One region of the Bacillus spongiae genome, then DNA from elsewhere that is predicted to be linked to it. Evidence: predicted binding sites of a transcription regulator. Region 1 holds the regulator's gene; each other region holds the start of a gene.
What was found. The regulator LexA, encoded in region 1, represses DNA repair genes until DNA is damaged. The targets are predictions, from matches to a motif close to CGAACATATGTTCG.
Positions count from the first base shown of each region.

Region 2: the regulator LexA is predicted to act here: its motif matches at 1,140-1,153, upstream of WAK64_RS14275 (Y-family DNA polymerase).
Region 3: the regulator LexA is predicted to act here: its motif matches at 2,493-2,506, upstream of WAK64_RS22555 (WYL domain-containing protein).

Region 1 is NZ_JBBAXC010000004.1:163,626-168,559, forward strand. Features, by position in the region: gene tkt (transketolase) at 1-385, opposite strand, end outside; gene WAK64_RS06640 (DUF896 domain-containing protein) at 598-831, opposite strand; gene WAK64_RS06645 (YneB family resolvase-like protein) at 912-1,562, opposite strand; gene yneA (cell division suppressor protein YneA) at 1,559-1,909, opposite strand; gene lexA (transcriptional repressor LexA) at 2,063-2,683, shown strand; gene WAK64_RS06660 (L,D-transpeptidase family protein) at 3,065-3,559, shown strand; gene WAK64_RS06665 (M3 family metallopeptidase) at 3,667-4,934, opposite strand, start outside.
Region 2 is NZ_JBBAXC010000011.1:138,435-143,368, forward strand. Features, by position in the region: gene WAK64_RS14260 (FusB/FusC family EF-G-binding protein) at 1-113, opposite strand, end outside; gene WAK64_RS14265 (CD3324 family protein) at 254-520, opposite strand; gene WAK64_RS14270 (YqzH family protein) at 868-1,059, opposite strand; gene WAK64_RS14275 (Y-family DNA polymerase) at 1,207-2,469, shown strand; gene WAK64_RS14280 (YolD-like family protein) at 2,484-2,834, shown strand; gene ric (iron-sulfur cluster repair di-iron protein) at 2,863-3,564, opposite strand; gene dnaN (DNA polymerase III subunit beta) at 3,801-4,934, opposite strand, start outside.
Region 3 is NZ_JBBAXC010000003.1:311,934-316,867, reverse strand. Features, by position in the region: gene WAK64_RS05800 (metal-sensitive transcriptional regulator) at 1-76, opposite strand, end outside; gene WAK64_RS05795 (FAD-dependent oxidoreductase) at 353-2,017, opposite strand; tRNA gene WAK64_RS05790 (tRNA-Val) at 2,354-2,425, opposite strand; gene WAK64_RS22555 (WYL domain-containing protein) at 2,634-2,762, shown strand; gene WAK64_RS05785 (TRAP transporter permease) at 2,828-4,801, opposite strand; gene WAK64_RS05780 (DUF1850 domain-containing protein) at 4,794-4,934, opposite strand, start outside.

The sequences.
Region 1 (4,934 bases):
CCATCCCAACAGCCATCGCAATCCCTTGACCTAATGGACCTGTTGTTGCTTCAACCCCAACTGTATGACCATACTCAGGGTGACCAGGCGTTTTACTACCCCATTGACGGAAGTTTTTAATTTCCTCCATCGGAAGGTCATATCCTGATAAATGAAGCAAACTATATAGCAGCATTGACCCATGTCCTGCAGAAAGAACAAAACGGTCACGGTTCATCCAATCAGGGTTTTTAGGATTGTGATTCATAAATTCTGTCCAAAGGGTATAGGCCATTGGAGCCGCTCCCATTGGCATCCCAGGGTGACCTGAGTTGGCTTTTTCAATTGCATCAATTGATAATGTTCTAATTGTATTAATAGCAAGTGCATCTGTTTGATTAAACATAACGCTACATCCTTTCATGTCCTAATTTGACTCAGTTTTAATATTAATCCTCTTTGCTAGTTTATACAACAACAATGAGTTTATTGTAATAGAATTGATGATTTTTTACTTATTATCAATTTTGGATAGCTAAAGGGATGACATCTTAAGGGTAAACCACCATATATTCCCTTTGGGTAAAGAACAGAAAAAACCGAGGTTAACCACCCGGTTTAGTGCAGTTTCTTTCTATCCAAAATGTCTTTTACTTTTTTCGGTGTGACATCGTCGCCATTTGGATCGTAAATTCGTGTATTTTCAATCGTCTTTTTCATTGAGTTTCTAAAATTAGCTAAATACTCTTCCCTGAGTGATTGTCTTTCCACCGCTTCTTCTTCTGACAAGGAATCTTCCTTGGCTTTTTTGGAAAGTTCATTTAATCTTGCCAATTTATCTGGAGTTAACATGCTTTCAGCTCCTTTCTAGATGTCGATATGTCACATCGTTGTATGGACATGTTACAAGAAACTTACCTAATTGACAAGTATCATGATTCCTCTTTTTTTTCCATGTACTCTTTATACCTCCGATGAACGGTAGCCTTAGAAACATTAAAACCAAAGCCTCTAAGGGTTGCAGCAATTTCGGAAAAGGTTAATTCATTTTTTCTTAAGCGAACGATTTCTTCAATAGGAATTTCCTTTCTTTCACGTCCATCAAGATTCCCTCTATTTTTTAAGTTGTTTTGTGGCTTGAACCCTTTTTCAACTGCCCGTTTCATCCCTCGTTTAATTTTTAAATTATGTAACTTACGCTGATGCTCTTCCACCATACTTACAATTTGAATCACCATCGAATCAGACTCTGAAAGCTGGAGTTCTCCTTTATGAGAAATACTATAAAGCTTAATATTTTCTTTTAATAAGCAGTGTATTAATGCAATTTTTGCATTACCTCGTCCGATGCGAGTTTCATCTTGTATTAACACAGCTGAAATTTCGTGTTGCTTAATTTCATCAAGCAATAAAAAAACTCCTTCTCGATCCAGCTCATACCCGCTCGCTTGATCTTTTATCACTCTATGAATATGAAACCCCCACTGTTCTGCAAGTTTTACCAATTCTTCTTCCTGCCGTTCCAAGGATGATTCTTGCGTATCCTTTGTGGTACTTACTCGACAGTATATTATACAGTTCATTGTGAAAACGACGCTCCTTTTAGTGCATACTGTGGCTTATCTAGTTGGAAATCAGATAGCTCTTCTCTATTCACAGGAATAATAATTGAATCTCCCTCATAAAGGTTATCATCATCTAATTGATTATGATCTAATACCCACGAGATAAATTCTGGTGTACTCATCTTATGATACTCTTTAAAGTTGTCTGAGATCGCCCAAAGGGAATCTCCTCTAGTAATGGTTATATGTAAATAAGAATCTGTATTTGTTTCTTCTAACTGATTTAACATAGCGAAACCTGATATAAATGTCAAAACTAAAACAAAAAGTACGTAATTATATTTCTTCATTAATTTTATAAGCATTTCACAACGCCTCCACCGAATATTTGTTCGTATAACTGTATTATAATCAGAACGAACGTTCGATGTCAACCGAAACTCGAACTTATGTTTGTATCTACTAGAAATTCATGGTATACTAATTTTAATAGAATGAGGAGATTCGAGGTGCTGAAGATGACAAAATTATCTAAAAGACAGCAAGATATTTTAGATTTTATTAAACAGGAAGTAAGAGAAAAAGGATATCCCCCTTCCGTACGAGAGATCGGTGAAGCTGTAGGACTAGCTTCTAGCTCTACTGTTCATGGACATTTAGAAAGATTAGAAAGCAAAGGGATTATTCGACGTGACCCTACAAAGCCTCGCGCGATCGAAATACTAAATGTAGAGGAAGATCAAATTCCAAGGCAAAAAGTTGTAAATGTACCGTTAGTGGGGAAAGTAACTGCGGGACTTCCCATTTCGGCAATTGAAAATGTAGAAGAATACTTCCCATTACCAGAACGACTAGCTCCCACGGACGAGCAAGTATTCATGCTAGAGATTATGGGAGATAGTATGATTGACGCAGGAATCCTCGATGGTGATTTTGTCATCGTAAGACAACAACACACAGCCAACAATGGCGATATTGTCGTAGCCATGACAGAAGAGGATGAAGCAACGTGTAAACGCTTCTTTAAAGAGGATAATTTTATTAGACTTCAACCTGAAAACCCAACAGTGGAACCGATTATTCTTCAAAATGTGATTATTCTTGGAAAAGTTATCGGAGTGTATCGTCAAGTTCACTAAAACTTTTCCCATCATACAATTTTCAGGCTGTCGACAGAGTCGACAGCCTTTTTCCGCTATTGCTAACGAGTTTAATATGTGAGTTTCAAAAAATTGCCTCATCCATAAACTGATAACCTTGCCATCCTCAAGGCTTTTTTTAAACTATTTTATTGGGCAATTTAATAATAAATATTCCGCTTAGCTCCTTTCTCATTTTGGTTTTACCGTTCTCTAACCGTAAAGCGAAGGACATTTCTCTTTCCAACGTATTTACCTTTCCAAAAGCTAGTTCCAGTAAATTTTCATGTTTCTAGAGTTATCGAATATGTATATATAGTCTTTGAATCTCTCACGACTGATGTCGCGATTGTTCACAATTACAATAAAGGAGGAGTCATCATGCTGCATACGGTTGTTCATGGTGAAACGTTGTTTTCCATTTCACAAGATTACCGAAAGCCCATGAATGTTATTCTTTCAGCCAATCCCGGCATTGACCCAGACAAACTATATGATGGCCAACAAATAACTATTCCTGGATTACCAGATCCAATAACTTTACCTTACAAAATTGTCGTCAATTTAACTACTCGCACACTTACATTATTTAAACAAAATTCTATCATGAAGACATACCCAGTTGGAGTCGGAAAAATGTTGAGTCAAACTCCCATTGGGAATTATGTCATTATTAATAAAGCACCTAACCCAGGTGGCCCCTTTGGAACGATGTGGATGAGCTTATCAAAGCAGCATTATGGAATTCATGGCACGAATAACCCAGCTTCTATAGGGAAATATGTCTCAAAAGGATGTATAAGAATGTATAATCGAGACGTAGAGGAATTAGCTGAACTTATTCCTATCGGGACCTCCGTTACAATAGGTTGGTAAGAATACTAAAGAACATTACTTTGGAACAGGATAATTATTTTTCATTTGAAATAAGCTACCGGTCTAATTATAGACAACCGCTGATAGAAGAGCCTATCTGATGAACCTTAACTAGTTGAAAGCTGAATATATTCTTCCATATCCTTAATAATATGATCAATCGATTGCTGCCAATATTCCGGACTAGAAAGATCAATCGTAAAGTAGTCATATACTAATTCTTCAACGGTCCTTACTCCAGTTTCACTTAAGAATCCTTTAAATTTCGTAGAAAATTCACTACCCTCCTGTTTTGCAATTGCTAACAAACCTAAGCTTAATAGATAACCAAAAGTATAAGGATAATTATAAAAAGGAACGGTAGATGCATAAAAATGCCCATATTTTATCCAAACAAAAGGTTGATACTGTTCTAAGCTATCACCATAGGCTTTTTTCTGAGATTCTATTGATAATTCCTCTAACTGAGTAGGACTTAATGGGCCATCTTTACTTTTTTCATAGACTAGTTGCTCAAATATAAATGCTCCTCGAATGGCCAATAAATAATTTAAGCTATTTTGTATTTTATAGTTAAGTAAAGATTGTTTAAGTTCTACATCACTCGTCACTGTCTTTAAATGATCAACAAAAATTAATTCAAAAAAAATAGAGGAACATTCTGCGATACTCATTGGAAAACGTTCTTCTAAAAAAGAAATAGAAGGGCCATCTTTTAATTGTTTGAAATGCCATGCATGCCCTAGTTCGTGTGCTAGTATCCTTGCACTCTCTATCGTTCCTTCGTATCGTAAAGATATTCTAGATTCTCCTTCACTTAAAAATGGAGCACAAAAACCTCCAGAAGGTTTATTTGTTCTTGGCTCTGCATCTACCCAATTATCTGATATTACATGAAGGGCAAAATTAGCCATTTCATCGTCAATATTTTTTAATGAATTAAATATTTCTTCTACGGCCTTTGAAAAAGACATTTTACTTTGCTTATCTTTTTGTGAAGTCATCAATTGATGCCATGTTAGCTTATCTAGATTATTCTTTTTAAAGTCTAGATAACGAGAAAATCTTTTAAAATTATTATCTATTGTTTCCCACATTGTAAAGAGTGATTTTCTAGAGATTCCATTTAACTGAAGTGAATTTGATAAGATATCGTCTTGTTGTAGCGTATCGTTTTGGAGCAGACGTAACCGTGTAAAATTATTAAAAATCGTAGCAAAAAGATCTTTTTCCTGATCTAATTTACATGTTTGAAACTCAAACGCTTCCATTCTTTTGATTGGGTCATCATCGTTCATCGCTAAATGATTTAATTCACTAAAAGAAACTACCTTTTTATCATCATAAATGAATTCAACCTTTAATTTACTTTTAA
Region 2 (4,934 bases), on a different contig from region 1:
GAATGTAGTGCGTCAAGGACGCTTTTATCGTTAACGGTACTATTTCCATGTACAAGAATTTTCGTTTGCGCCTTTATAAACTGGTATTCATCACTCGTCAAAAACGCATCCATTTTACTTCCTCCTATATCACTAAAATTGTTCTTCTTTTAGTGTAAAGGTTTTTTCACTGTTATTATATGTCGAGTTTAGCTTAGAAATAAATCTACCAAAATGAAGCACTGACCAAGTTGATCAGTGCTTACGAGTGTGCTTATTTGGAGTAAATAATTTTTTTAATCGTTTCAATTGAAAGGAAATACTCTTCGGAAAGTTCACTTATCGATGCGCCGTCTTCTTTATAGGCTTTTTTAATCGAGCGGTTTCGATCGTCAATTGCTTGTCTTCCTCCTGAGAGCGTTCCCCATTGTTGATAATTTTTTTTAAGCTTTGGAATATAAATCGCTTCACCTTGAACGTATTGTTGAAGTTCCTTAATAAGCTTTTCAGGTAAAACGGTTGCTGCATTAACATACTTCATTTCAGTCAGCTCCTTATTTATTTTTTCAAATAAGGGGCAAAACCTACTTGTTAGGCGATTATTACATTTTTATCTCATGCAAAGGCTCGCCCATTTTACCATAGGCTTTGCATGAGCTGTTACAATATTAGGCAAATATAATTTCGCTGCTGCATTTACCATGTTCATCACCACCTTTAAAAGGAATTATTCGACATTGTTAATTAAGGAAAAAAGATTTCTATCCTACATTAAATGTACTTACTGTAGCTTTTATTGTTGGGAAAAAGTTCTAAAAATTCTTTCTTATTCATTTTATTTCATTTTTAATAAATATTCCAATTTAAGTTTATCTTATTAAAGTTTATTTAATGAGCCAAATACTCATAAACCAAATCTTGAATCACTTCATCCAGGCCTTCCTCTTCTTCCTGTAGTCGGATCTCTATGCTTTGAAGGAGGCGTTTCCATTCCTCTTTCGTTAGAGGAAGAGAGGTCTCTTGGTACCCGTATTGATAAAAGCATTGAATCACTTTTTTCTTTAGAAACTCTTTGTCCATTCTCTTCACCTCTATTCTATTATACACGTATTCACAAAGTCCTATATTTTCCATGTTTACTAATTGGTTCTTATTGAAAACGAACGTATATTCGTATAAACTTTGAATATAATAAAACAGAACAAATGTTCTTTTGGAGGGAGAAAGATGGTCGTTGATTACAGTAGGCTACCACTACGTAAAATTTTGTGCATTGATATGAAGAGCTTTTATGCCAGCTGTTCGGCCGTTATGATGGGGTTAAATCCACTTGAATGCTATTTAGCCGTTGTGGGAGATAAAAGTCGTCAAGGTAGTATCGTTTTAGCTGCTTCTCCAAAATTGAAAAAGGAGTTTGGCATTAAAACAGGTTCACGTATGTTTGAAATTCCGAACGATTCTCGCATTGTTTTGGCGGAACCAAAGATGGAAACCTATATCCGAATTTCGACTGAAATTACTCGACTATTTCACCGATATGTCCCAAAAGAGGCCATTCATACGTACAGTGTCGATGAAAGCTTTCTTGCTATTGATGGAGCGTTCAATTTATGGGGAGATGCTCATACGATTGCCAACAAAATTAAATTTGAAATAGAAAAAGAATTCCAACTCCCGTGTGCAATTGGAATTGGACCTAATATGCTGATGGCTAAGCTCTGTCTAGACTTGGAGGCAAAAAAGAAGGGGATAGCCGAATGGGGCTATGAGGATGTACAGACAAAACTATGGACTATCTCTCCCTTAAGTGAAATGTGGGGAATTGGCAAGCGTGTAGAACGTACATTAAATCGGATGGGGATTTTTTCTGTTGGTCAACTAGCCCGCTTCGACCTTGAGAAGCTTGAAGCGAAGTTTGGTATTATGGGGAATCAACTTTACTATCACGCATGGGGAGTCGATCTATCCGAAATAGGTGCCCCTATTATGGAAGGGCAAATTAGCTTTGGAAAAAGCCAAATTCTTCTTCGAGATTATAAAGAGGTAGGGGAAATTAAGCATGTCATGCTAGAAATGTGTGAGGAGGTGGCACGGCGGGCACGGCAGCATAAAAAAGCAGGGCGCACAATTAGTTTGGGAATTGGATATAGTCAGGAAGAGTTTGGTGGCGGCTTTCATCGCTCTCGCTCCATTGAACATCCCACGAATATTACGATGGAGATTTATCGAGTATGCTTGAAGCTGTTTTATATGCATTATGAGAAAAAAACAGTGCGTAAAATTTCCATTACTCTTTCAAATATTATAGAGGATGAATCAATTCAACTCGATTTATTTCGTCCGAATTTATCAAAGAAGCGAGAGCTTGGTTATGTAATGGACCGATTACGAAACCGCTACGGATCAGGTGCCATTCTTCGAGCGGTTTCTTATACGGATGCAGGAACTTCAAGACATCGAGCCCGTTTAGTTGGTGGGCATAAAGCATAGAAAGGAAGATGGATATGATTCGCGATCGTGGAAAAATGAAGTGGACGTCAATGATGCTTCCAGAGCATGTGAAGCAGCTCCGTGATTGGTCGAAAGAGGATGCGTTTGAAAAGGAAAAAGAAATGGACGAACAGCAGCTAGAAGAGATGAATACCATCGCTGCTGAGGCTATGGAATATGGAAGCTGTATCACCATCACACATTATGCTCATCACCGCTATGAAAGCCTGGTTGGAACGATTCATTATTGGGATGTGAACGGAGAAAAGCTTCATTTTGAGGATCAGTCTGGCAACAAGCATTACATCTGGCTGAAGCACATTGTAGATCTTCGTATGACGAATGAATCAAATATAAAAGACTGACTCTATCGTTTAGAGCCAGTCAATATTATTAGGCAGCAACACGTGGAAAGAGAATGTTGTTTTCTAAATGAATATGCTGATATATATCTGTTTCAAGAGCTTCAAGACGTTGATAAACAAGGCGATAGGTTCCACAAGCACCTTCTGGCGGTGTGAAATCATTTGTGATGGTACGCATTTCTTTTAACAGATTTACTGTTGAAATATGTTCATTTTCAAGTTCTTGAATGACCTTCATTATTTTTTCACGATGTTCGAGCGTAGGCTGTTTTTCAAAAGCTAATAGAGCTGGGAAATCGTCCTGTTCTTCTTTTGCTATATGTTGTTCTAGCATAATTTTTAACTCTTGAAAAAGCTTATTAACCGTCATTAAATGAGGGTTCGTTTCTCCATGTACTCGAGAAACCTTCGTGACATAAGGCGTCAAAAGTGGCAGCTCCTCGTTTAAATAATGATGGTGCTTCGCAATAATATGGTTAATAATAGTAGAAGAAGAGGCATGCTCCCAATCAATGGTTGATTCCTTTAATGCATTTGTTTCATGGTACAATTTATTTAAATTGCTAAGCACTACATCTAAAGATATATTTTTCTCTTCTGTTGCTTCAATTAAAGACTTATTCCCCCCACAACAAAAGTTAATTTGATACGATTTGAATAGGTCACTAGCTCGAGGGAATCTCTTTACGATCTCAGCCACTGTTAGCGTTTCAGTAAATACTTGTTCCATGATTATTCCTCCATTCATCAAAATCTATTTATAGAATAACAGGAGATTGAATAGGTAGTTGTGATATGAATCACAAGTTAGAATGAAAGTTGGACCTTCTTTCTGTTGGCTGGCTGTATAGATGAAAAATTGTTCATAAAGCTGTAATGAAGTATTACAAAAATAAAAAAATCCATTTTCATCAAAATGGATTTCACTCTTCTTCTAGGTTGTCATAATAAAAAAGTGCCTCTTTATTAATAGGAGCGTACAGGTGAAATGAGATAGGTATGAAGGTCGTTACCAACCGGTTCAATAAGAACAGGACGCATTGAACCGCTAAAGCTTAAGCGAACCTCTTCTTCTTTAATCACTTTTAGAGTATCTATTAAGAAACTTCCATCAAGTGAGATGTTTAGCTCAGTTTCACCGGAAATACTGTTTAACTTTTGTGTTTCTTCTATTTTTCCTACCTCAGTTGAATTGGATGAGATGATGAAATTTGAGTTCCCCTTCACCTCGAAATGAATCGTATGATTTCTCCTTTCACTAGCAAATATACAGGCCCTGTCCACACCATTTAATAATTTTGTTGTATTTAATGTCATGATTGTTTTATGTTCTTGTTGTAATAAACCGGATACGCTAGGATAGTTTCCTTCAATTAATCTTGAATACAAGGTAGTAAACAGGGATTTAAATACTACATTATGATCTGTTATAACAATGTCGATAGGTGTTGTTGAATCGCTCCCTATAATGGTAATTAACTCACGAAAGGCTTTACTTGGCACAATGCAAGAACGCTGTAAGTTAGACGTTATTTTAAGCTTTCTGAATGATAATCTATGGGAATCTGTTGCAACACAAGAAAGGTAGTTTTTTTGAAAAGCAAGATGAACCCCCGTTAATATTGGTTTCGCCTCGTTTTTAGAAACAGCAAACACTGTTTGTTTCGCTATGTCTAATAAGTCTTTGCTTGGAACGCTCACATAATGGTCATGAGCCACTTTCGGTAATGGTGGATATTCGTCTGGGTTAAACCCGTTCAAAGTGGTGATGATTTCGTCTGACTCCATCGTCACTAAATGATCATCGTTAGCGGTAAGTCGGATGTTACGTGGGAACTTCTTAACAATATCGTGAAGCAACTTAGCAGAAACGACGGTGCTACCTGTTTTATACACATCTACTACTTTTACACGACTTATTGTGTTACGGAGTACCTTTTCTATCACAATGTCAGAATTGCTGCCTATAAGAGTGACACAATCCTTCATCGCCACAATTTTAATTCCAGTTAATATCGGAAGAGGTGCTTTGGGTGAAACGACTTTGCTCATCTCTAAAATGGCTTTTTTGAAAAAATCATTGTTAACTATAAATTCCAT
Region 3 (4,934 bases), on a different contig from region 1:
CCATCATTTTTAAAACGCCTCTAAGCTGCCCCTCTATTCGTTTTAATCTATTTTTAATTTGATCATCGTATTCCATAGAAATTCTCCTATCTACTATAATTTAGAAAACACTATCTAATAGGAATTATTTTATACCCTACTTGGTATAGTGTCAACTAAACAGAAATAGATGTATTAAGGCCTTTATGAACAATTTAGTTAATAGAGTCTATTTTAGAGAACATTCAAAAACGATGTTTGTAAAGAGAAAAGAAAAACACGATTACAATAGATATTTCTCTTTTCTTCAACGAGCATCCTTTCCATTGTGAGAAAGGAATGTACATTTCTCCTGCTTTTATCTAGGTTTGTTTCAGGATTTTTTCGTTTTATTTCCGAACACAGAAGAATACGTTTTCCAGCCACCATCTATATTTTTAACATGATAGCCATGATTCCTTAAGATACAGCTTGCTAGATATCCTCTTAACCCAACTTGACAGCTGACGTAAATCGTTTCTTCTTTTGGGAGCTCTTCTAATCTAGCTCTTAAATCGTTTAATGGAATATGAATGGAACCTTCAATAAAGCCTAATTCACGTTCTTTTTGTTCGCGTACGTCAATCAATACTCCTCCATTTTCCATATACTTTTCAACTTCATACCACTGAATATGCTCTAATTCTCCGTTCATAATATTGGAGGCAACATAACCAGCCATGTTTACTGGGTCCTTTGCAGAAGAATAGGGTGGGGCATATGATAATTCTAAATTCGTTAAGTCCTCTACCGTTAACCCTCCCTTTATCGCAGTAGAAATAACATCTATTCGTTTATCAACCCCCTCTTCTCCAATTGCTTGCGCTCCATAAATACTGCCCGTTTCTTTATCAAAAATCAATTTGAGGGATAGGGCTTTGGCGCCTGGATAATATCCAGCATGAGAGCTTGGATGTATATGAATAACTTCATGAGGTATCTTTAAACGATTTAACTTTTTTTCATTATTTCCTGTAGCAGCAACCGTTAAGTCAAACACCTTGGCTATAGAAGTTCCAAGAGTCCCGTGATATTTTTCTTCTTTTCCAAGAATATTATTTGCTGCAATACGTCCTTGTCTATTAGCGGGACCTGCTAAAGGAACCATAAATTTTTGTCCATTAATATAATCCTCAACCTCTACTACATCCCCTACAGCATAAATATCCTCATTTGAGGTTTGAAGAAATTCGTTTACGATAATGCCTCCACGCTCTCCCAATTCCAACTTTGCTGTTTTAGCTAATTCATTTTCCGGTTGTACACCAATGGAAAGGATCGTAAAATCTGTTTCAACTTCAGTTCCATCAGCAAGAACGATTTTTTTTCCATTATCAATAAAAGATTTTACACTATTTTCTAGTATTACTTTCACTCCATGTTCTTTTAAATGAGTGTGTAAAACAGCCGCCATTTCGTAATCAATTGGTGCCATTACTTGCTTTCCCATTTCAATAATGGTTACTTCCAACCCTTTATTTACTAGGTTCTCGGCCATCTCAATTCCAATAAATCCACCGCCAATCACAACTGCTTTCTTCGGGTTTTTATGATCAACATAGCTCTTTATTTTATCTGTATCGGGTATATTTCTTAGTGTAAACAAAGTTTCATTCTCGTCCAATCCAGTAATGTCCGGTACTATCGGTCTTGCACCTGGAGATAACAAGAGCTTGTCATATGGTTCTTCATAAACCTCTCCTGAATGCAAATTTTTAATGGTTACGCTCTTATTCTCAGGGTTTATTTGCACCACTTCACTAAAAGTGCGAATATCTAAATTAAATCGGTTGGCCATCCCTTTTACGGTTTGGACGACTAATTTACTTCGTTCCTTAATTTTTTCACCAATATAATAGGGTAATCCACAGTTTGCAAATGAAATGTGTTCCCCTCGTTCAACGAGGACAATATCCAATTCTTCATTCAGTCTTCTTAACCTTGCTGCTGCAGTCGCACCTCCTGCAACTCCTCCTATAATAATTACTTTCTTCGTCATAACCATCCCTCCATCTACTTTCTTCTCAATATTGGTTGTTTTGAATTGAGCATTCTATTACTCACATTAAAAAAATAGCAGCGCCTTTTTCAGATTTTCATTATTTGACCATTTCCTAAAACCAATACCCGTATAGGTATAATAAAACAAAACTTAAAGCCTTGGAAGGACTTTTTTAACCATTCACATTTTGTTCATACCTTATTGAACATATAGTGAATTCGATGTAAGAAAGTAATCACTTAACAAAGTTAAGAATACAGCTAGTCATAGGTTTTATTTCCAATAAAAAAGCCAGAATTCCTTGTCAATCAAGGACCTTCTGGCTTTTAAGGATGATCTGAGAGGGATTCGAACCCCCGACCCCTTCCCTGTCAAGGAAGTATTCTCCCGCTGAACTATCAGATCATATATGTATATTAATTATTATATTTATTTTTACCCTATTGTCAATATTTTTTTTCATTTTGAATAAAGAACGAGTGTTCGCATATAATGATACTATAAGGACGGAGGTGCTATTCCTTTGAAGAATTTAAACTGGTCTTTAGACCATAATGTTCCAATTGAAGTCATATATCTTTCCAAAATCGGTCTTTGTACAAAACGAAAAATTGTGGTTCTTTCTATCCATTCTACTTATATAACAGCATATTGTTTGCTAAGAAAGCAAATAAGGACATTTTCTTTAGACAACATTTTAGCCACTCAAATAATAAACTCTTCTCTTAAAAATTCTTCTTAAATGCTACTATTTCATATAAATTTTCCAATAAAAAAAACCTCTAGACTGTGTCTAGAGGTTACCATTTATGCATTAGCTAGCTTTCGGTCACCCTTCTCTCTCGTCATGTATTGAATAACAAATATGATGACAAAAATAGCTAGACCAATAAAGTCTGTTGTGATTTGTGGGTAGATCAGTAATAATCCCCCAATCACTGAAATAATTCGTTCAATCCAATTCAGTTTTCGATACCAGAAACCAATCATTCCAGCACCTATCGCAATCATTCCTGTTACTGCTGTAAAGATAATCCATAGTAGCTCAGATGCTGTTGTGTCTATCATCAACAATTCTGGTGATAGAACAAACATATAAGGAATAATGAAGGCGGCAATCGCCAATTTAGCTGCATTGAACCCCGTTCGTATCGGTTCACCGCCGGAAACTCCCGATGCCGCAAAGGCAGCCAAAGCAACTGGTGGTGTAATATCTGCAATAATACCGAAATAAAATACAAATAAATGAGCAGCCAATTCTGGAGCACCTAATAATATAATGGCTGGTGCTGCAATGGTAGATGTGATAACATAGTTGGCTGTTGTTGGTGAACCCATTCCTAAAATGATGGAAGCTATCATCGTAAAGAATAACGTCAACAGTAATTTAGTGTCTGCTGTATTCGCTAAACTTGCTGCAAGATCGACTAAACCATTAGCTAGCTTTAGGCCAAGCCCTGTTTTCGTTACTACTCCGACAATAATTCCAGCACAGGCCGTTGCAGCTGCAACGGCTAAAGCCGTACGAGCCCCATCAACTAGTGCTTCAATTCCTTTTTTCAGTCCAATTCGCGTGTCTTTCCGAATCGCACTGACAACAATCGTTGATACAATAGACCAAAGTGCAGCTCTCATGACACTCATTCCGCTGACTAATAACACAACCACTGTTAAGATTGGAATCAGTAAATAAATCTTCTTAAATACTTCCTTTTTATTAGGCATCTCATCATCTGTTAAGCCTCTCAGTCCAATTCGCTTAGCTTCAAAGTGAGTCATAATCCAAATCCCAGTAAAATAAAGCAAAGCTGGGATTGCTGCTGCTTTAGCGATTTCCCAATAGGTCACTCCACCGATAAACTCTACCATTAAAAATGCGGCGGCTCCCATAATTGGTGGCATTAACTGGCCCCCTGTAGAGGCAGCAGCTTCTACCCCGCCAGCAAACTCTTTCTTGTAACCAAGCTTCTTCATCATTGGAATCGTAAAGGAACCGGATGTTACAACGTTTGCAACCGAGCTTCCACTAATCGTCCCTTGTAAAGCAGAAGAGAAGATGGCTACTTTAGCAGGACCTCCTGTTCGCTTTCCAGCAATGGCTACAGCCAGGTCATTAAAATATTGCCCTACTCCCGTTTTAACTAAAAATGAACCAAATAATAGAAATAAGAATATAAAGGTTGCTGATACATATAACGGAGTACCTAATATACCTTCCCCTGTAAAGAACATCGTTTTGACGATATCCTCTAAATCATAGCCGCGATGGGATAAAAATCCAGGCATCGACCTACCGTAATACATATAAAGTAAAAAGGTAACAGCGATTATTGTGATTGGTAGTCCCACAGCACGCCTTGTCGCTTCTAAAACGAGAAGGACGGCCAACAATCCAACCGCAAAATCCATAGTCGTCATAATCCCAACTCGATTGACAATCGTTTCTTGCATAATAGGCCAATAAGCACCTACAACGATTGATAGCGTTGCAAGAATCAGATCATACCAGGCAATCTTTCCTTTTTTTAAGTTCTTTTTCCTAGCAGGAAATAGCAGAAAAATAAGAGATAGTGCGAAGCCTAAATGAACACTTAATAAGATTTGTCTCGGAAATACTTGTGAGATTGATGCAAAAAGCTGAAATAGTGAGAAGGCAAGTAAGCCAAAGAAAATAACCCAGCCCATGACTCCCTTAAGATTTCTCGTATTCGATTCAGGATCATATTTCTCTAACAGCTCTTGTTGCTCTTCTGCCGATAATGTTTCATGGTTGTTACTCATGAATCTTCACTCCTTTCCACATTTGCCATACTGATAGCTTTTTAATTGAAATCTTTATCCCCGTCCCTCCATCAAAGAAAGAAGTAAACGGATAGGTGGCATCATTTATATGCAATAAATGATTTGCCTTCAC